DNA from 2 places in the Peribacillus sp. NPDC101480 genome. Region 1 is predicted to be linked to the other one. Evidence: predicted binding sites of a transcription regulator. Region 1 holds the regulator's gene; the other holds the start of a gene.
The links. Region 1 encodes Rex, which represses fermentation and respiration genes when NADH is low (regulators of the CRP and FNR family bind a similar motif). Its sites were predicted from a motif close to TTGTGAAATATTTCACAA; they were not measured.

Region 1 (8,973 bases):
TTTCTAGTACAGCTTCCATTTTATCTGAATCAGTAACCATGTATGGAGATGCATATCCGCGATCGAACTGCATACCTTCTACTACGTCCAATTCAGTTGTGAAACCTTTAGACTCTTCGATTGTGATGACGCCGTCGTTACCAACGCGCTCCATTGCTTCCGCAATCAGTTGGCCGACTTCTTCATCAGCTGAAGAGATGGCAGCAACTTGTGCGATAGATTCTTTGTTTTCAACAGGTTGGGAAATGGCTTTCAATTCTGCGATTGCAGTATTGACCGCTTTCTCGATTCCTTTACGGATACCCATTGGGTTAGCACCAGCTGTTACGTTTTTAAGACCTTCGCGGATCATCGCTTGTGCAAGAACCGTTGCAGTCGTTGTACCGTCACCAGCTACGTCGTTTGTTTTGCTTGCTACTTCAGCAACCAATTTCGCACCCATGTTTTCGAATGCATCTTCCAATTCGATTTCTTTAGCGATCGTCACACCGTCATTAGTGATAAGCGGTGAACCGAATTTTTTCTCAAGAACCACGTTACGACCTTTTGGTCCAAGCGTTACTTTAACTGCATCTGCAAGTGCGTCCACACCACGAAGCATGGAGCGGCGAGCTTCTTCACTAAATTTAATTTCTTTAGCCATTTATAAGTACCTCCCTAAAATTTTAAGAAAATTTTCGTTCAGTTAAGTATGATGTATAATTAGCCGATAACAGCTAGAATGTCGCTTTCACGTAAAATTAAGTATTCAGTGTTTTCGTATTTAACTTCAGTACCTGCATATTTTGAGAAGATAATTAGATCGCCTTGGGCAACCTCTAAAGCAACACGTTCGCCATTTTCAAGGACACGGCCAGTACCAACTGCTACTACCTTACCTTCTTGTGGCTTTTCTTTAGCAGTATCAGGAAGAACAATACCGCTTGCAGTTTTTTCTTCAGTTTGAACTAGTTCAATAATAACGCGATCACCTAATGGTTTTAACAAGTGAAACAACCTCCTCATATTCTCTTGATAATTTGTTACATGATTATTAGCACTCTTCATCATCGAGTGCTAACACATTTATAATATTAAATAAACCGAGCCTTTTTTGCAAGTATCTTATTGAAAATTTTTTATTAATTTCTGATAAATTACGGGTAAACTACTTTAGCATAATGATTTCCTTAACAAAGTTATTTAAATGTTTCGTTAGGGGTACCTTTAAGTGGTGTTCTGCCTCAATTTTTGATACCATTTTGGAGTATGCGTTTATAGCTTGTCCCCATATCAGGAACGTTCCGAGCGGAATAGGTGACTATAAAAGGAGTTTTCATTTTTGAAAAAGGAATATTGGTTCGTCATCATCACTTATATTGCCATGCAATTATCCAGTATTGTTGGGGTACCCATTTTCATGCTGATCGGGTCTTATACCGGAATGCCGGCTGATGAACTCCAAGTGAAATCTGCAGCATACTGGATAGTTTTCAGTTTTCTCGCTGCTTTATTCTTGATTCTTTTTTTAATGAGAAAAGATATGAGGGAAAAGTTGGACACGAGAAATCAAACTTCCGTTTCCATGTCCATATTATGGGCAATTGCAGGAGTGTTCATGGCTCTTTTTGCGCAAAGCATTGCCGGCAGCATTGAACAAATGCTTGGGGTGGAGTCTGAATCTGAAAATACGCAGCAACTCATTTCACTCATTTACAAAGTCCCCATGGTCATTTTCGTCACTTCAGTAATTGGACCTATATTGGAAGAATTAATTTTCCGGAAAATCATTTTCGGATCACTTCATAAACGCTTTAACTTCTTTATTTCAGCTTTAATCAGCTCAGTTATTTTCGGCTTGGCGCATGGTGAATTTGAACATCTTCTTTTATATACGGCAATGGGCTTCACTTTTGCTTTCCTTTATGCAAAAACAGGCCGCATTCTCGTATCAATGAGCGCTCATATTGCGATGAATACGCTTGTTATCATCCTTCAAGTGGTATATCGGGAGGATATAGAGAAGATGATGGATACTGCACAGGCCTTCATCGGAGGTTTATTATGAAACGTCAATCACCCTTATTCATGGGCATCATCTATGCAGGCTTAGGAGCTCTTTTTACCGCTATCGCGATTCAAACCGTCAATTCTTCTGGATGGGGACTCTTCGCCTACATACTTGTCCTCATTGCGACTCTTGACTTTGGATCGGGCTTACGCATGATCATGCTGCACTTTAAGATTAAAGCCGCACAAAAAAATAAGAAAAAATAAAAAAACGCTGCAAAGATGCAGCGTTTTTTCATTCCTCCAAGGCGGCTTCTTCCACTACCGGATAATGTTTCAGGAAGTAGATGAGCGACTGAAGCTCCACGGCCAGGTCAATATGGTGAACCCTTATGGATGGAGGCACGGTCAGCCTTGCAGGTGTAAAATTCAATATTCCTTTTATATCAGCTTTGACTAGACGATCGGTTATCGTCTGGGCTACCTGTGCAGGCACGGTCAATATAGCTGCAGTGATATTATTTTCCTGCAATAACGTATCGATTTGATCCATATGATAGATGGGCACATCAGCTATCCGCTTGCCGACTTTTTCTTCAGAAACTTCGAAAGCCATTTCAATTTTTGTATTATTATTTTTCATGAAATTGTAATTTAAAAAAGCGGTTCCTAAATTTCCTACCCCTATTAAAGCGACTTTGGTCAATTCATCTTGATCTAGTGTTTTTCTAAAGAAGGATAATAAATAATTGACATTGTAGCCGTAGCCTTTTTTCCCAAGCGCGCCAAAGTAGGAAAAATCACGGCGTATGGTGGCAGAATCCACTTTTACAGCTTCGCTTAGCTCTGCCGAGGAAACTCTTTGTTTGCCTGAGGAATGTAAGTTCTTTAAAAATCGATAATACAATGGTAACCTTTTGGCTGTTGCCTGCGGTATCTTTGGGTCATGGTTCATTGTTCTTCCCCGCCTTCACACATGCTTTTCAACTTAATTCTCTATCTGTTTGTTTTACTTGTCTTTTATAATCGTTACTGGAAACTCCGCCTGTTTTCTCCACTAAGAATGTAGGCCCGATCACCATTCCCTTGTCAATGGCCTTACACATGTCATAAACGGTCAAGGCAGTCACGGATGCAGCTGTTAACGCTTCCATTTCCACACCTGTACTCCCTTTTGTCTTAGCTTCCGTTTCAATCCTAAGTCTGTATCCTTGTTCCTCTTTTTCCCACTCAAAGGCTATATTGACCCCTTGCAGTGCAATGGGATGGCACATCGGAATGATATTGGATGTATTTTTGCTGGCCATTATTCCTGCAACCTGTGCAACAGCCAGTACATCACCTTTTTTCATTTTCTGGTTCGTGACCAATTCATATATTTCATCATTCAATAAAATGCTCGATTGAGCTACTGCCGTCCGGGTTGTTTCAGGCTTAGCACTCACATCGACCATTTTGGCCCTGCCCTGTTCATTAAAATGCGTTAAGTCTCCCATTTAAGTAACCCCTCCTAAATCATACACTATTATTCCACTTTATGTAACAGCTTTTGTTTTACCATGGAACCAAGCTGTTGCCGATAATAACTAAAATACGTTACACTATCTATAATCAATTGAGGTGAAATCTATGATTTTATTACAAATCAATCAACTATCGAAATATTATGGAGCTGAACTTATTTTATCAAATATGAAGCTCGAAGTTCAAAATAAAGATCGAATTGCACTTGTCGGCCGTAATGGCGCCGGAAAATCGACTCTGCTAAAAATCATAGCCGGGAAGATTTCCCATGATGGCGGTGAAATTATCAAACCAAAAGGCGTCACAATCGGCTATATGGCCCAGGATACGGGATTGGAATCCGAACTGACCATTTGGGATGAGATGCTGACGGTATTCACGGACCTTATAGAGCAGGAAAAGGAACTGCGTCGCCTTGAGGCGGATATGGCCAGACCCGAAATCTTTGAAAACGAAACGATTTACCAAAAAGTGCTGAATGAATACGACACTTTGATGGTCGCATTCAAAGAGAAGGGCGGTTATCAATATGAAGCGGATATCCGTTCCGTATTGCATGGGCTTCAGTTTGCTGACTTTGACTATTCTACCCCAATTTCCACATTAAGCGGCGGGCAAAAAACAAGGCTTGCATTAGGAAAGCTGCTTTTAAGGAAACCGGATATATTGATTCTGGATGAGCCGACGAACCATTTGGATATTGAAACCCTATCTTGGCTTGAACAATATTTACAAGGGTACCAGGGAGCTGTGCTCATTGTTTCCCATGACCGCTATTTTTTAGATAAAGTAGTGAACCTGGTATATGAGATTTCCCGGAATAACATGAAAAAATACTATGGTAATTATAGTTCTTACCTAGAGGGAAAAGCGGAAGATTATGAGCGGGACATGAAACTGTTCGAGAAGCAGCAAGGGGAAATCGAAAAGCTTCGCGACTTTGTCCAACGTAATATCACAAGGGCTTCGACCACGAAAAGAGCACAAAGCAGACGCAAGCAGCTCGAAAAGATGGATGTTTTGGACAAGCCGCAAGGGGATGAAAAATCCGCGAATTTTTCTTTCCAGATTGAAAGGCAAAGCGGAAATGAAGTACTCCACCTCCAGGACTTGGCTATCGGATACGAAGGGGAAACGGTATCAAGGAATATTAATTCCCGGATGACAAAGGGAGAGAGCATAGCTCTTGTTGGCCCAAATGGAGTTGGAAAATCAACTTTATTGAAAACGATGATTTCTAAGCTGCCTGCACTTTCTGGGGAATTCCGTTTTGGAACGAACGTAGAAGTCAGCTACTACGATCAAGAACAGGCTAACCTTGTTTCCAATAAACGCGTACTCAATGAATTATGGGACGACTATCCCCTTAAACCGGAAAAGGACATCCGAACCGTACTCGGTAATTTCCTATTTAGCGGGGACGATGTTTTGAAAACCGTTTCCACACTAAGCGGGGGCGAAAAGGCTCGGCTTGCTCTTGCGAAAATGATGATGCAAAAAGGTAATTTTTTAATTCTTGATGAACCAACGAACCATTTGGACCTCGATAGTAAATTGGTGCTTGAAAACGCTTTGATCGATTATCCAGGAACTATTCTTTTCGTCTCACATGACCGTTATTTCATAAATCGGATAGCAACGAAAGTGATAGAGCTCTCCAAAGACGGCAACGAAGAATTCCTCGGTGATTATGATTACTATTTAGAGAAGAAACAGGAGCAAGCGGAAATCAAAGCACTTGAACAGCAGGATCAGGCTAAAACTTTAGATGCAGCTGTAGAAAAAACAAATTACAAAATTGATAAAGAAGCAAAAAAAGCAGAACGCCAGCGAAAACGGCGCATTGAGGAAATCGAGGCAGCCATGGAGCGTCTTGAAACCGAAATAAGCGAATATAATGACCTCCTTTGCGATCCAAATGTTTTTCAGGACCACGAAAAAGTGATGGAAGTCCAAACAAAGCTTGATAATGCACAGGAAAAATTGGACCAGCTGCTCGAAGAATGGGCCGAACTGGAAGAATGACAAAAGACCGGGTCAATCGACTCGGTCTTTTTCACTTCAAATTAAAAAGTTATCCACAAACTTGTTAACAATTCACTTACCGTTTATTAGCCAATAATTTGGGTTATACACATTATCCACAGAAACATATCCACTTATCCACAAAAACACCACTTTATACACATGCAGTAGGTTGATCAAAAAAACTTTATCCACAGAATATTCTATTATTTTATTAACACGATAAAAAGACAGGATGCCGAAGTGTGGAATCCTGTCTTCTCGTCAATTAAAATGCTTCTATATCCAATCCAGGATTTCCGTTCAAATCCAAACCAGATCGTTTTCCTTTTTCAAACATGACACTGCCAGCAGCACCGATCATGGCGGCATTGTCTGTACAAAGATAGAGGGGCGGAATGGATATATCCATAGGTAAATCCTTAAAAGCTTCCGTTAATGCTTCCCTAAGGCCTTTATTTGCCGCAACTCCTCCAGCAAGCAATACCTGCTTCACATTATATTCCTTTGCAGCTTTTACAGCTTTCATTACAAGCACTTCTATCACACTTGCTTGGAAACTTGCCGCTAAATCTTTAGGTTCGATTTTTTCCCCGCGCTGTTCTGCATTATGCAAAGTGTTGATCACCGCCGATTTCAACCCGCTGAAGGAAAAATCATAGCTGCCATCCAACCATGCCCTAGGCAGTTTTAAAGTTGGTGAGCCTTCTTGCGCAAGCCTATCGATATGTGGACCGCCAGGATAAGGGAGCCCCAATGTTCGAGCCACTTTATCATACGCCTCTCCTGCTGCATCATCCCGAGTCTCCCCTATCACCTTGAAAGAACCTGGCTCTTCTAAAAGCACCAATTCTGTATGACCTCCCGAAACGACTAAAGAAAGCGCAGGATATTCGATCTCCTGAATAAGCCGATTTGCATAGATATGACCAGCGATATGATGCGTACCGACAATTGGTATTCCATGTGCGAAAGCTACAGCCTTCGCCGCATTCACGCCTATTAATAGTGCCCCAACAAGGCCGGGGCCTTCTGTAACGGCAATGGCATCCAAGTCTTCATATGTCACACCGGCTTGCAGCAGTGCTTCTTCAAGAACAATCGTAATTTGTTCTACATGATGACGGGAAGCTATTTCAGGGACGACACCGCCAAAACGTTTATGGCTTTCAATTTGTGAAGCCACGACATTACTCAGTATCTCCGTACCATTTTTTATGACAGCTGCCGCAGTTTCATCGCAGCTCGTTTCAATACCTAATATAAATTGATCTTGTTTCATGAAAAATTCACCCACATAACATAAGCATCTTCTTGATTGTCTGTATAATAATTTTTTCGGATTCCGCCCTTTTGGAAACCTAGTTTTTCATAGAGCGAAATGGCTACTGCATTACTGACACGGACCTCTAGCGTCATCCTCACCACACCCATCGAAATGGAGATTTCAATCATCTTCCTGAGCAAAGCTTCTCCTAGCTTTTGCCCTCGGTATTCTGGCAATATCGCTATATTGGTAATGTGCGATTCATCAATGACAATCCAGGCACCGCAATAACCGGCGATTTTACCTTCATCCTCTATCACCATGTATACAGCATATTGATTATGATTCAATTCATTAAAAAAAGCTTCCCGGCTCCAAGGCAAAGTAAAGGACTGCTTTTCCACGTTTAGCACTTGGTCGATATCTTCCGTATTCATCTTTCGGAACGTCAATGTTTTACTCATAATAATCGGTCGCTTTCCTTGTTTATTTCCCCTGCTGTTCAAGCCACTTTGCTTCTGCTTCAGCCATGCGGATATAATTCGGTACAAACTGGTGAACATCCACTTCAGTCTTATCAAGACCAATGAAGGCCAGTTCGCTTGGCCTTGAATTATATGACTGTACCGGAGCAAATACCGCCAATTCCCCTAATGCATCCGTAATTGCATCCCGATGGATGTCCACATCTTGACCAACAAATAAAACAGGACGATTTAATTCCTTCAATTGACTCGCCCACTCAGAGGATAGAATATTACAATCTTCTATGACTGTCTTTAAAGAGTCCTTTTCCATTTCATATAATCCAGTATAAATCTGCCCTCTTCTTGCATCGAACAAGGGAGAGATCACCCCGTTAAAATATCGTCCATTAGCTGCTAAAACCTCTAAGCTGGAAACACCTGATAAGGGAATCTGAAGCGTCCAGGCCAAGCTTTTCGCTATCGTCACTCCAATCCTGACCCCTGTATATGAGCCTGGACCTTGAGCGACCACAATCTTAGTCAATTCCTTCGGTTTAGTATCACAATCCCTCAGCAGTGTCTCAATTGCCGGCATTACCCGCACCGAATGATTTTTCTTTAGGTTCGTCGTATACTCACCAATTACTTGATTCTCGTTTACCAGTGCAATCCCTAATGTAAAATTCGATGTATCTATAGCTAAAACCTTCATCAAATAATCTCCTTACATAACTTTACATATCGTTCGCCTTTGGCTTCCAAAACAATACGCCGGCTGGTATCGCCCAGACGATAGATATAAATGGTCAAGATTTCCTCTGGAAGGTGATCCTTTATTAAATGGGCCCATTCAACGACAGTCACACCATCACCATCAAAATATTCATCAAAGCCTAGATCTTCTTCCGATTCACTTACCCGATATACATCCATATGATACAAAGGCAAGCGACCCATGTATTCCTTTATTATCGTAAAGGTAGGGCTATTCACCATTCTGGTAACACCTAGTCCTTTAGCCAGCCCTTTTGTGAATGCCGTCTTCCCTGCACCCAAGTCACCTTCTAATGCCAGAACATCTCCACTGGAAAGCTTTTGTGCCAATCTATGCGCAAATTGCGCAGTTTCTTCCTCACTCTGAGAAATCCATTCAACATGTTGCATATATCAATCACCTTTATCATTATTAGGAAACGTCCTATAGTTCATGTCTATAACCATAAACGCAATATTATGGAACAAAAACCATTCTATATGTAGTTTACCTTGTTTCAAAAGAAGAAACAAATAAGTTAAGGACATAATTATTCGAATTTCAGATAAAACAAAAAAACGAAACCTAAGTTTCGTTTTTTTCATGATTGCGGGGACAGGATTTGAACCTGCGACCTTCGGGTTATGAGCCCGACGAGCTACCGGACTGCTCCACCCCGCGACGGTATGAATGTTACTTTTATAAATATAGTATTCCCATTTATTTAAAAATAATACAATGATTATAGCTTGGCGGCGTCCTACTCTCACAGGGGGAAACCCCCAACTACCATTGGCGCTGAAGAGCTTAACTGCCGTGTTCGGAATGGGAACGGGTGTGACCTCTTCGCTATCGCCACCAAACATTTAATCTTTTAGCACGTTTATTATCATACCATGTATGAAATCAAAATGCAAGAAGAAATTTTCATTCCTTCAAAACTAGAT
Region 2 (13,914 bases), on a different contig from region 1:
TGAGTACATTTCAATTAGCAGAGCTAAGTAGCAAGGAGGGGACAAATTGCTATTAGATGTAGAAGAGATAATAAACTTAACTGATTTATCCTTTATTAAAGTTTGTAATGAACAGTATGGGATTAATAGAGGAGTTTATAATACCATCGATGCCTGGTTTTATAAGCAAGGAATTAGTAACATTCTAGAAAGGCGCAATAGTATATTGTATTTTCTTGAATTTATTAAGCGAAGTTCCGAGAGTGAAAATAATCACTGTAAATTTGGTCACGGTGGCTTAACTACAAAATTAGAAGAGTATTATTTTCCAAGAATGGAATCGACTGTTTCAAAAATTGCCTCTAATCTTTAGATGAAGCACTTACAAAGAGTGAAGGGTGGCTGAGAACATGACAATCATAGATAAAGTAGAAAAAAAACATTTACTAATTAAAGGGGAATGGGTGGAGGCGAAGGAGTATAGTTTGCTTCGTTCTCCTTATTCAGGAGAAGTCATAGCTGAAATCCCCCTGGCCACAGACGAAGAAACCGACCAAGCTATTGAAGCGGCGCAAAAAGCTGCTAAGGTGATGGCAAAAATGCCAGCCCATCAACGTGCGAAAATCCTGGAAACATTGGCCCATCTTCTTGAAGAGCGCGCGGATGAAGCCGCAAAAATCATATCTATTGAATCAGCAAAGCCGGTTACAACCGCTAAGGGCGAGGTGGCGCGAACAATTGAAACCTACAAGTTTGCGGCTGAAGAAGCGAAAAGAATTCATGGAGAAACGCTTTCGCTGGATGCCGCCCAAGGTGGCGAAAACCGACTCGGTTACACTGTACGTGAACCGATTGGAGTGATTGGGGCCATAACACCTTTCAATTTCCCCATGAATCTAGTCGCTCATAAAGTAGGTCCTGCCATCGCCTCAGGTAATACAATTGTATTAAAGCCAGCAAGCCAAACACCTCTATCCTCTCTGTTCCTCGGAGAATTATTACAGGAAGCCGGATTGCCTGCAGGAGCAATAAATGTGGTCACAGGTGGAGGAAGAGTGGTTGGAGACAAGTTGGTCACTGATTCTAGAGTAAGTATGATTACTTTTACCGGCAGCCCAGGAGTCGGGATTGGCATCCGCAACAAAGCCGGATTGAAACGAGTGACGCTGGAGCTGGGATCAAATGCCGCTGTCATTATTGACAGGGGTGTGGATATCGATAAGATCATTTCTCGTTGTGTGACGGGAGCGTTTTCCAATCAGGGACAAGTATGTATTTCTTTGCAAAGAGTTTATGCTCATGAAGAAATCTACGATCGCTTTGTTGAAAAGTTTATAGAAGCTACCAAACTATTAAAATTAGGTGATCCGCTTGATCCAGAAACGGATGTTTCCGCTTTGATTTCCCAAAATGATGTTGAAAGAAGCCTCAATTGGATTGAAGAGGCAAGACAAGGTGGAGCCAAGATTGCAACAGGTGGAATAACGGAAGGCAATATCCTTCATCCGACCGTCATATTGGATGCAGATACTCACACAAAGGTATCTTGTCAAGAAGTGTTCGCCCCAATCGTTTTGATTAACAAGATTCAATCAGTAGAACAAGCAATTGATTTGGTGAATGATTCAATTTATGGCCTGCAGGCAGGGATTTATACGAACGATGTAGGTACAGCACTGGATGCAGCGGAAAATTTACAAGTTGGTGGAGTCATGATCAACGACATTCCGACATTCCGTGTGGATAATATGCCGTACGGTGGAGTGAAGGAAAGTGGAACTGGACGTGAAGGATTAAAATATGCAGTTGAAGAAATGACAGAAATGAAGCTGGTTGTCTGGAACCGAAATTAGGGAGTGGAAAGCATGGCTTATTATGCAGCAATTTTACATATGATTGATGCTGAAAAAAATATAGAAGTTCGTCCACATCATATCGAGTATTTAAACGAACTTGATCGTAGAGGGAAGGTTTTTGCAAGAGGCCCTTTTGCGGATGGCTCAGGCGGCTTGGTTGTTTATATTGCAGACACATTTGAAGAAGCACTCTCTTTAGCGGAAAATGATCCTCACGTTGTACATAAAGTGCGGAGACTCGAATTAAAAGAATGGAACATTTAATAATGAAACGTTATGATTGCGTGTCAATACGATGAATATATACTGGGATCTGGAGACAGTTCCTTCATTAAAGGGAGGTTGCCGAGGCAACCTTTTTTATGTGCAAAGCAACTCGATAACGAAAAGGTAAAGTTATACCAAAGTGAGGAATTATCTTTGATAACTACCAGTTGTTATATTGTGAAAGTATTAGTGGAAAAAGGATCAAAGAGCGAAATAAAAAAATGCTTCGTGTAGTTAAACAGGCAGGAAAAAATGGGTTTAAAAGTCTTGTCTATACAAGGCTTTTTTTGAATTAAGCTGAATTATGTGATGGCAAGATGGCTTATTCAGTTGAAAAATTATAGAATTGAGTAGCTGCTTAACTGGCTAGCTACGACCCCGGAGTCGCTTGCTTTGATGAGGCTTGGCAGACAGTCGGCGAAAAGGGAGCGGATTTCTGAAATCAACTGGAATCTTATAAAATTTTACCCTTCTGCAGCAGTTCCGGAAAATTAATCTGATTCCCTTGATATATCAAGGTTTTCTTCGGTGTCACTCATAAGTTGCATAGTAATGCGCTTATTACTATCTTTACTTTGCATAATTCATCTCACAATACTAGGAGTAGGAAAGGCGATGAACTCATTATGATTTTTAGCGAACGATTAAAAAAAGAACGGGAAAAAAGAAATTGGTCACAAAATGATCTTGCGGAGAAGATTCATGTGAGTCGCCAATCTGTGTCCAAATGGGAAACGGGAAAAAATTATCCTAGTATTGAAGTACTAATTAATTTAAGTGATTTATTTCAAATTACGGTAGATGAATTATTAAGGAGTGACGAGGAATTGAAAGAAAAAATAATAAGGGAAAGTAAGCAGTTAGCATTTCCAAAAAGGAAAATGTTTTTTGATATCGTATTATTAATAGGAGCATTTTTGTTAGTGTCTAAATTAATTATTTTTGGACTTAATAAATTTGCCGGCACAGATATTACCATTTTGAAAAGCATGCCAGTCGTATCGAATTTTTTACCATTAGCTTTGATGGTCATTGGCGGTATTGGTTCAGATTATTTGAAGGATAAATATGTAGATTAAAAGAACTCTGCTTATAAAACTTTATAGTGAATCATAAAATAGAATCTTCTGTTTTCCCTTTTATTGGGGACATGATATTAAAAGAACAGAACCTTTGAATCAGGTTCTGTTCCTATTTCTTATTTGAACTTTTGCACTTCTTCTTTTCCCTCGAATTTGTTATCTTTCAATATGCCGATTTCTTCAATATGGTTTCGTGCCGTTTCATCCCCTAATTTATAAATGAGGGCATAAAGCCTTTTCATGGCTGCATCGTATTTATCATTTGCCCGGTCATGATGATAGAGTAGGTAGGGCACATGTGAACGGGCATATGCTTCCAGGTCATCTGTCCGGTGTTCCTCCAAGCATTGTTTCAATTCTGCAAGTTCCTCATCAGTTGCGTGTACAGTGAAGCTTGGATTCTCTTCAAGTTTTTGTCCGAGTACGTCGCCGCTGACCAAATCGACATGATAGGTCTGTTTTTCCTGCATCATTATGTGATCATCCTTTCAAGCGTTTATCTATTCTGTACCACTATTTGTAAAAATTTAATCATCAATGTAAACATTTCCTTAATGAAAAAGATAGGAAATAGAGGTATCGGATTTCTTATCAAATGGTATAAGATGAATTTACAGAATAATATGGAAAATCAAGGGGTGATATAGTGAAGAGGTCAATCATGGTTATTTTTTTGGTGTTGATTGCTTCAGGCTGCGTAACAAGGAATTATGATTCCAATATGGATTTAGGGAAAAGTCAGTTGAATGAGGAAAATTATTTAGAAGCCCACGAGGCATTTGAATTAGCTTATAAAGAAGCAAATACACCGGAAGCAAGGGAGTTAATGGATCTTTCAGGTTTTCTGGCGAATGGAATGAAGAAATACGACGAACAGGATTTTGATTCGGCCAAAAGAGATTTTGAAGAAGCAACCGCATATAAAGCAAAATACCGGGAAGGTAAACTAATGGTTTCTAAGGCGGTGGAAATGCAACCGGTATCAGACTCCGCCACGATAGAAGCAGTAGAGGGAAATGACGAGGCGGAGCCGGCGGAGGAAGCAACCGTGGACGGAACCAATGGATCCAAAGCAGAAGATGAGGCGGCAACGGATACAATAGGCAAAGAAGAGAGCAAGGCTTCGGTTAGTACATTAAGTAAATCTCAGGCAGAGAAGCTAGTTAAGGATTATGTGGACATGGAAAATTTTCCTGATTTAGATATCGAATATGATCATGATGCCGAAAAGGGAGATTACATTTTTCATGTTTTCGAGGTGGATGAACCTAGTCAGGAAAGTGGCCACAAAACCACTTGGGGCTGGTATGGCGTGAATAAGAAGACTAAAGAAGTTTATGAAGTCTTGTAAGGATAACTGTATGGTCGAATTGAAGGCCCCTGTTGAGGCCTTTTTATTTTGCAGGCGGCAAGATACAGGATTCGATAAAATTTTATAATTTTTGTAAAATGTCGCCCTATTCGTTATTTCTTAAGAATTTTTTAATATTTCCTGTTTATGATTGAGTCAAGTAAAGGATAAAGGACAATCATAGGAGGGATAAAGATGGAAAATTATAATGGTGATGAGCAAGTCAGAGTAAAGGCAGAACGGAAAAAGGGTAAGTCTCTTTGGCTAACTAGCCTTGTTTCCGGAACGGTTGCTGCTATGGTTACATCGTCTGTATTTCTATTTGGCGGGGACTTTATAGGTCAAGGGAATAGTCCAGTGAATGAGTCAACCAAAACGGCAGGTGTACAGCAAACGGAAAGTGTTGAAAAGGATAAGAGTGTCACGGCGGAAAAGTTATCGACAAGTACGGATTCAAATGATAGGGCAGAGATGGTCGAATCAGCATCCAAATCGATAGTCGGGGTCGTGAATTTACAGGAGATGCAAAACCAGTACCCGTACCAGCAGCAAAGCACGGAGAGCGAAACGGTTGAAAGCGGCACCGGCTCAGGGGTCATCTATAAAAAAGCTGATGGGAAAGCCTATATCATCACGAACAATCATGTTATTGAAGGCGCTAAGGAAGTCGAAATTTCATTGTATGATGGACAAAAGGCAACGGCGACGGTTGTCGGGGCTGATGCTTTGACTGATTTAGCGGTTTTGACAATTGATGCCTCGAAAGCACCTGAGGGAATTAAATTCGGGAATTCCGATAGCATGCGTCCAGGAGAAGAAGTATTGGCAATTGGCAACCCACTTGGACTTGATTTTTCACGATCGGTTACACAAGGGATCGTCAGTGCGACCGGACGCTCCATTTCAGTCGATACCTCGGACGGGGAGTGGGAACTTGATGTCCTTCAAACAGATGCAGCGATCAATCCCGGCAATAGCGGGGGTGCATTGATCAACACCGCTGGGGAAGTGATCGGCATAAACAGTTTGAAGATTTCCGAAAACGGTGTGGAAGGCTTAGGGTTTGCCATACCAAGTAATGATGTGATTCCGATTGTTACGGAGCTGATTGAAAATGGAAAAATCACGCGCCCATATTTAGGAGTCAGCTTGGCCAGTATGGAAGAACTGCCGCAATATTACATTCAAAATGTTCCAGAAGCCGTAAAGTCCGGCGTAATGGTGACGAGTATAGAGGCGGGATCGGCTGCGGCGAATGGAGGGCTTAAGCAACAGGATATCATCGTTGAGATTGATGGAACGAAAATAAATACTGCCGCTGCATTAAGGAAGTACTTATATACAGATAAGAAAATCGGAGATAAAGTAAAGATTAAAGTATATCGAGGCACTAAAGAGAAAACGGTAACGATCACCTTGCAAAAACCATAGAATGAGGTAAGGCCCCTGATTATTCAACAGGGGTCTTTTATTGGAGTTTTTTTAATAGTATACAGTGGGCTAATATCGGAAAAATAGATAGTGTATTTGCACTGTTTTGAAGTTTGCTCATATAGTCTTGAATACCTAAAAGTGAATGGTGGCGCCTTCTATTTGTCAAGGTTTTCATCGTGAATATGTTAAAAAATAGAAAAGATTTGACAAATTTGTGAAATGTCATAAAATAGAAAGAAAGGGGATGAAATTATGGAAGCTAATCAGAAGATGTTAGATGCAGTGAAATGGGTATCGGGCACAGGTTGTGTAATCGGAATTATTATTTTTGCTTTAAGTTTCTTTGTAAGCGATTACAATAAGGATTATATATTCACCGCTGTTGGAATCGCCATCACATTAAGCGCAGCTGCCATTTTTCTAGTTGGTATATTTTTTGTCCTGACAGAGGAAATGGTAATGAATACACGTAAAGGCGAAAGAATTGAACCGGAAACGACTAAAATCATAAAAATGAAAACAAAGGCTAAAGCTCCAACAAACAGAAGTACAGAATTCAGTAACTAAAGCGAGGAATATAGCGCAATATACTGTTTTTCTAAACAAAACTAGTTGTTCTGTTACCTAACTTGCAGAATTTGAGTCAACTTGATCACAATTAATGAATGCGCTTTCATTTCATATTATCAGAATCGAATTATCGATTTGTTACATTTTAATTCAATATACTGCCACTCGTCATTGCCAAACACACGATGTGCTTGTACATCCAAACCAACTGCCTGCACGCCAGGAAGTCTCAATTACATTTTAAACAATATCTACGAGAAAAGGACACTTTTAAGAAGTCCTTTTTTTGTGGTTTTTTTTTATGTACTTTTAAATGAAAATTCAAAAGGGAAAGGGATATAGGTATCAATATGGGGTTATTGAGCAGTGGTTTTGCTAAAGGCAGATTTGATAGCAAACCTGAATTACTTACTACGCTTTTGCTACACGGCTGTTTAAAAATACTGACAGGGCATAAGGATTGCAAAAAGAACCCAATTTCATTTCAACTCGTTGTTTCCTTATATATATATAATATTGACCTGTGTTGGTTCATAAGGGTATTGAAGCATGGAGACAACATCGTGTCCCATGTGTCTACCATTTACCAACCTCCTTGGCCGAGTGAAAAAAATCCGGTTTAAATCATGGTATCTAACGATAAATACCTAATTGACAAGATAGGTAATATAATTCATAATCTTTAAGAGTTTTGAGGCAATATACACGGTGACTATAATGTGAAATTTTTATTTCATTATATTAAAGTAATATTAAATGGAAAGAGGATCGGTACTATTTGTAATCCTGCACTGATAAGTGAATTTTCAAAGGCAAGATATGAAACATTTATTATATTTCATTTGCTGAAGATTTTCGAACATTTCAGTTCATTTACCATCTTCTTACTGCTCTTTAATGAACTTTATGTGACAGATGTCACTTTGTATTGTCTTTTTTTAGACTTGGGATTAATATTGGTATGTCGGGGTTTGTGAACATGGTAACACTTTGTCCGAATAATTACCAATTGGAATTTTATTATGTAAGAAAGGGGTAGTACTATGAAAATAAAATGGGCTCTATTAACTATACTTTTTACTATTGCCACTGTGCTAACCGGTTGCGATAACCCATTAATGGTCTTGGACCCTAAAGGGCCAGTAGCTGCAACACAAGCAGATGTTATTATGATTTCGATATGGACAATGGCCTTTGTCGTCCTTGTCGTTATGGTACTGTATATCTTCATGATAATGAAATATCGTGCTTCCAAACAACGTGATGATTATGAACCGCCTCATATTGAAGGAAGTAAGGTTCTTGAAATAATTTGGGTTGCGATCCCAATTCTAATCGTCGCTTTCCTATCCGTTGTTACTGTTAAAACAACAAATGAAGTTGAGGCAACACCTAAAGGATACGGTGATCAAGAACCTTTAATTATTTACGCTTCATCTTCAAACTGGAAGTGGCATTTTAGTTATCCGGAAGAAGATATCGAAACAGTCAACTATCTGTTTTTACCTACTAACCGACCAATTGAATTTAAACTTTACTCATTCGGTCCAATCTCAAGTTTCTGGATTCCGCAACTTGGAGGACAAAAATACGCGATGTCGGACATGGTTAATACGTTGCACTTAGCAGCTGATGTACCAGGAGAGTATATGGGTCGAAATTCAAACTTCAGTGGTTCAGGTTTTGCTCAGCAAACTTTCAACGTTAATGTACTATCCGCAGAGGAATACGATAAGTGGGTAGATGAAATTAAAGCTACTGCTAAACCGATTACTGAGAAAAAATTCAATGAATTATTAAAACCTGGTCATGTGGGACAATCCACTTACACTGGAACTCACTTAGAGTTTTCTCCAGCTCCTGAAGGGGAAAATGCTGGTCATGACCACGGATCTTCTGATACGGAAGAAAATGATTCCAAGGATTCACACGATGAACATTCAGAACACAGCAACATGAATCATGATCACTAAGAATTAATTTCGTTCGATAAAACAACTAGGTTTACAAGATAAGGAATATTTTCCTGAAAGGAGTCACAAAAGTATGGATTACTTTGATCGATTTGCCGTACCTCATCCAAGTCCTGCGATTTATGCATCCATGGTTGCCATTGGTTTAACCATGATTGCGGTTGTTGCCGGAATTACCTATTTTAAAAAATGGGGTTACTTATGGCGTGAGTGGTTAACAACGGTTGACCATAAACGTATTGGTATCATGTACATCTTGGCAGCACTTCTTATGCTCTTCCGTGGTGGCGTGGATGCTCTTATGATGCGTGCTCAAACGGCTATTCCAGATAACGGTCTTTTGGATGGGCAGCATTATAATGAGGTATTTACAACACACGGGGTCGTCATGATCCTGTTCATGGCTATGCCATTTATCATTGGGTTAATGAACATTGTCACACCATTGCAAATTGGAGCGCGTGACGTAGCATTCCCACGTCTGAACGCAGTAAGCTTCTGGTTATTCTTCATGGGGGCAATGCTATTTAACATCTCTTTCGTAGTCGGTGGTTCTCCTGATGCAGGTTGGACATCTTACTTCCCGCTGGCAAGTAATGATTTCAGTGAATCAGTAGGTTCGAACTATTACGCGATTGCAATTCAAATAGCTGGTATCGGTACATTACTGACTGGTATCAACTTTATCGTAACAATCTTGAAAATGAGAGCACCTGGCATGAATTTAATGAAAATGCCAATGTTCACATGGTCTATCTTGATCACAAACTTCATTATCGTTTTCGCTTTCCCTGTATTGACAGTGGCACTTGCGTTGATGACAATGGATCGTCTATTCGGAACTCAATTCTTTACGATGGCCAATGGCGGTAGCGATATGCTTTGGGCGAACTTGTTCTGGGTTTGGGGACATCCTGAAGTTTATATAGTAATTCTTCCGGCTTTCGGTATATACAGTGAAATCATTTCGACATTTGCACGTCGTAACCTGTACGGGTATAATTCGATGGTTATCTCCATGGTAGCTATTTCTACTCTATCTTTCATTGTATGGGCTCACCATTTCTATACAATGGGTCACGGTGCAATGGTTAATGGTATCTTCTCGATTACAACGATGGCAATTGCCGTCCCGACCGGTGTTAAGATTTTCAACTGGTTGTTCACACTTTGGAAAGGTAAAATCGTTTTTACCGTTCCGATGCTTTACTCTTTAGCTTTCATTCCGATTTTCACGCTCGGTGGGGTAACAGGGGTCATGCTTGCAATGGCAAGTGCTGACTACCAATACCATAATACAATGTTCTTAGTAGCTCACTTCCACTACGTTTTAATCCCTGGTACTGTATTTGCCGTACTTGCTGGTTTCACGTACTGGTGGCCAAAAATGTTCGGTTTCATGTTGAGCGAAAAAATTGGGAAATGGTCGTTCTGGTTCATTACAATCGGCTTTAATGTTACATTCTTCCCGATGTTCATCACTGGTTTAGATGGGCAGGCACGTCGTATGTATACGTACTCTGAATCAACAGGGTATGGTCCATTGAATATGCTCTCTTTCGTTGGAGCGATTGGCTTGGCAATAGGTTTTGCACTTATTGTGTACAATATCTATTGGAGCACTCGTTATGCGTCAAGAAATATTTCAAACGATCCATGGGATGCACGTTCTCTAGAGTGGGCTACACATACACCAATCCCTGAATATAACTTTGCAATTGTGCCAACAGTTGATTCTACAGAAGCATTCTGGGATTCAAAGAAAAAAGGCTTTAAGTTATTTGGCGGTAAAGTAGAAAAGATCCATATGCCAAATAACAGTGGTGTGCCGTTTATCATGAGCTGTATCTTCTTCGTTTGGGGCTTTGCGATGGTATTCAGCATGTGGATCATTGCTATCATTGCAACGATCGGTATCTTTGCTTGTATGATTCACCGTTCATTCGAAAAAGATCACGGACGTTATATCTCTGTTGAAGAGATCGAAGAAACTGAAAATAAATTGCGAGGTGCTAAGTAATGAAAATAGATAACTCGCTGCCACTAGAATATAGCACGGAAGAAAATCGCTTAAAGATTTTTGGATTCTGGATTTTCCTAGGAGCAGAAATAGCTCTTTTCGCTACACTGTTCGCCACTTATTTTGTATTGGTCAATGGAACTGGAAATGGTCCAACAGGGGAACATCTTTTTAAAGTCCCAACCCTGATGTTCCAAACAATCTTTCTTTTAACCAGTAGTTTTACCATAGGTCTTGGAATCAATGCAATGAGACTTGGCAGACAGAAAGCAACGATTGGTTTCTTCATTATCACCCTTATTCTTGGTTTAGGCTTCTTGGGAGTCGAAATTTATGAATTCGTGGAGTATGTACATGAAGGAGCAACCATTCAAACAAGTGCTTTCTTATCTAGTTTGTTTACATTACTAGGTACGCATGGAGCTCACGTTACACTTGGTTTATTCTGGGGAACCTTCATCGTCATGCAAATCAAAAAGCGCGGTATGACTCCAGAAACAACAAACAAGGCTTTCATCTTTTCACTTTACTGGCATTTCTTGGACGTTGTCTGGATCTTCATCTTCAGTTTCGTCTACCTGAAAGGAATGATGTAATATGAAAGAATTATTCCCACGGGGCCAAGTTATGGGATTTGCGTTTTCTCTAGTCCTGACTTTGGTCGCACTATCAGTTATTATGTATGATCTCTCACTAAAAATGGGTGTGATCATCCTACTTGTTACAGCTTTCATGCAAGCTGCACTGCAATTAGTTATGTTCATGCACGCAGGTGAGTCTGAAGATAAAGCATCGATTTACACAAACGTTTATTACGGATTGTTCGTTGCATTGGTTACAATTTTCGGTACAATGCTAACAATGATTTGGGGATATCAATAATCGATTCCGGAAAAGCTGGGCGTCTTGATGACGCCCAGTTTTTTTGTACTTTAATAAATATAATTTCTTATACAGATCTATCCATCTCATTCATGGAAATTTGTTAAGAAGGATGTGGATGAAACCATTATGTTTAGTATAACCATTTTGGAAAATTATATTTATAAAGGGTAAATTGTGTTTAAGTACAATGTTTTCCCAAAGTAAAACGTTAATAGAACGGACACATCTTCTAAGAAAAATTGCCAGCCCTATTGATATAATAAGTTATAAAGAATTAATTTATAAATGTAGCGGAGATGATGAATTGACATTGCCGGTTTTGATTTTGACAATTATATTAAGCTTATTAAAAATATTGGTTTCCTGTCTTCCAACCGATGCTGTTAATTGGATTATCAGCAAATTTAAAATACACTCAGAAATTAGTGGCGGGAATGCGATCGTATCCTTTGACGGAAAACGTTTGGAAGGTGAAGAAAAAATTCAAGTTATTAATTATTTTAATAACGCCAGATTTTTGAAGAAAAATCACATATTCCCGGGTAACGAGCAATTGTTTTTACATCCAGAGGACAGTGGGACTCCATTAGTCATTGATACTAAAAAAGGCAAAATTGATGTTAAGTTATTTGTGTATATTTACAATGACCGAGTGGATGTAGTTAAACAGTACAAGAAGAAAGTCATTTCTTATAGCCTGTTTTCCGATAACCTCCAAGAACGTTCCATGCCATTAATAAGAAATTTAGTTTAATAACAGTAATTTGGTCTCAGTTTGTAAACAAAAGGGTTCTGTATTAAATTAAAAACAAGGTTGATTGGAATGGTGTGTGCGAGACCCTTGCGGGGAAAGCGCGTCCAGGGGAGACCTCGCAGGCGCAAAGTGAGTGCCAGGAGAGGAAATAAACGATTGAATTTAACAAACCCTCAACAAAAACTGCAGGAAAATCAATTATTAGCTTGTTTGTGGACAAAAGGGGTTCTATCTAAATTTTAAAACAAAGTTGATTGGAACGGAGGCTCCCGGACCGCCCGCGGAAAGCGAGTGCCTGGAATGGAAATCAACGGTTAAATTGTCTACAGTTGAGACGGTCCTTTAAAAGACCGTCTTTTTTAAAAGACTTTTATTATATAATCCCATTTCAATTGGATTTTTTTTTATTATAAAAAATTCTAGTACACAAACTGACATCTTAATTTTAGTGTCTTTTGAATAAAAATAATTAAAAGTGTGAGGGGATTGCTGCAAGAGGATCTTTAATAGTTCATATGAAACTTATTTTGGAAATTATTAAAATGGTAATAAAAAAGCAGGTATCTATTGCGATGCCTGCCTTCTTACGCTTTCCATTGCTTTTCAACTTGATGAAGGGCTTGTTGTAAAATTACTTCATGATCTGTACCCGGTTTAGTAAGGACGTTAGTTTGATAAGATTTTCCTTGGAAATCAACTGTTACTGTAACTTTTACCATAATGCATCTTTCCTTTCTTGATTCAGAATTAAATGAGGTGGTTGTACCTATTTCTTTAATACCCGTGGCAGAGGATTTTTCAAACATTTCAAAAGCTGTTAAATCTAAAGAATTAATATTCAAAATTATCTGATATTTTTACGGATGTGTCAACATTTTTTTTTGACCTACCCCATTTCCCATTAAATAGAAAACAACCTGGCTTGTACACATGACAGCCAGGTTGTTTTTGTAAACGTACTATATTCATATTTTAGTTAAAATAATACCGATTAATGCTGCAAGAACACCGGCAATTTGATAGGTTTTTAGTTTTTCCTTGAATAAATAACATCCAGCGAATACAACAACTAAACAATTCAGGCTGACGACAGGGAAAATGATGCTTGCGATCCCTGTGTTCAATGCAAAGAAATAACATCCATAGCCTATCATGCTTAAAAAACCTACTAAGGAACCGATTTTGACTTCCTTTAGCTTGATTTTTTCTTTTTTTAAGGCCAGAGCCGAAAGAAGATAAAGCATTCCGCCTCCATACATTGATACAAGGATATCAAGGGAGTTTAAATGAAGACGTGTTGATGTCGTCATTAGAATTCCGAGCACTCCGAATGATAAGATGGAGAATACTGTGTGCATGATCCAAGGGACATACTGATGGTTACCTTTGGGGTTAGGTGTATACTGGATAACTAATGTAGCGAGAAACATGCAGACTATTCCACTCCACTGCAAGGAAGAAATATGTTCGTGAAAAATTAAAGCTGCACAGAGTATGGGGAATATGGCATTCGCTGCGATTAATGGTGATGTCAAGCTTGCCGGCCCTTTTTCAAAGGCGCTTGCCATCTGGATGTTACCATTAGCGTTCAGTACACCAATTGCTGCACCAAGCATGATGGACAGCCAGTTCAGCTGCAAACCATCCATAAACATTCCATAAATAATGGACAAAATAAAAGCTGAAAAATAAAAGAAAAATTGGATATGTATCTTGGAATAGCCTTTTCCGCTGCTCCATTTG

Region 2: qoxA (cytochrome aa3 quinol oxidase subunit II) is a predicted target of Rex. The motif match lies at 7,446-7,463, and genes of this name have one in related genera.

The regions. Positions count from the first base shown of each region.
Region 1 is NZ_JBNNSB010000010.1:97-9,069, reverse strand. Features, by position in the region: gene groL (chaperonin GroEL) at 1-643, opposite strand, end outside; gene groES (co-chaperone GroES) at 703-987, opposite strand; gene ACQKMF_RS24185 (CPBP family intramembrane glutamic endopeptidase) at 1,322-2,047, shown strand; gene ACQKMF_RS24180 (YdiK family protein) at 2,044-2,256, shown strand; gene ACQKMF_RS24175 (redox-sensing transcriptional repressor Rex) at 2,285-2,944, opposite strand; gene moaC (cyclic pyranopterin monophosphate synthase MoaC) at 2,973-3,485, opposite strand; gene ACQKMF_RS24165 (ATP-binding cassette domain-containing protein) at 3,619-5,538, shown strand; gene tsaD (tRNA (adenosine(37)-N6)-threonylcarbamoyltransferase complex transferase subunit TsaD) at 5,807-6,820, opposite strand; gene rimI (ribosomal protein S18-alanine N-acetyltransferase) at 6,817-7,269, opposite strand; gene tsaB (tRNA (adenosine(37)-N6)-threonylcarbamoyltransferase complex dimerization subunit type 1 TsaB) at 7,292-7,984, opposite strand; gene tsaE (tRNA (adenosine(37)-N6)-threonylcarbamoyltransferase complex ATPase subunit type 1 TsaE) at 7,984-8,436, opposite strand; tRNA gene ACQKMF_RS24140 (tRNA-Met) at 8,634-8,707, opposite strand; rRNA gene rrf (5S ribosomal RNA) at 8,774-8,889, opposite strand.
Region 2 is NZ_JBNNSB010000006.1:116,705-130,618, forward strand. Features, by position in the region: gene ACQKMF_RS19835 (hypothetical protein) at 47-352, shown strand; gene ACQKMF_RS19840 (aldehyde dehydrogenase family protein) at 390-1,832, shown strand; gene ACQKMF_RS19845 (YciI family protein) at 1,845-2,099, shown strand; gene ACQKMF_RS19850 (helix-turn-helix domain-containing protein) at 2,729-3,181, shown strand; gene ACQKMF_RS19855 (hydrolase) at 3,301-3,657, opposite strand; gene ACQKMF_RS19860 (hypothetical protein) at 3,846-4,535, shown strand; gene ACQKMF_RS19865 (S1C family serine protease) at 4,731-5,966, shown strand; gene ACQKMF_RS19870 (hypothetical protein) at 6,222-6,536, shown strand; gene qoxA (cytochrome aa3 quinol oxidase subunit II) at 7,583-8,512, shown strand; gene qoxB (cytochrome aa3 quinol oxidase subunit I) at 8,586-10,532, shown strand; gene qoxC (cytochrome aa3 quinol oxidase subunit III) at 10,532-11,128, shown strand; gene qoxD (cytochrome aa3 quinol oxidase subunit IV) at 11,130-11,414, shown strand; gene ACQKMF_RS19895 (YfmQ family protein) at 11,722-12,171, shown strand; gene ACQKMF_RS19900 (BA3454 family stress response protein) at 12,756-13,013, opposite strand; gene ACQKMF_RS19905 (EamA family transporter) at 13,137-13,914, opposite strand, start outside.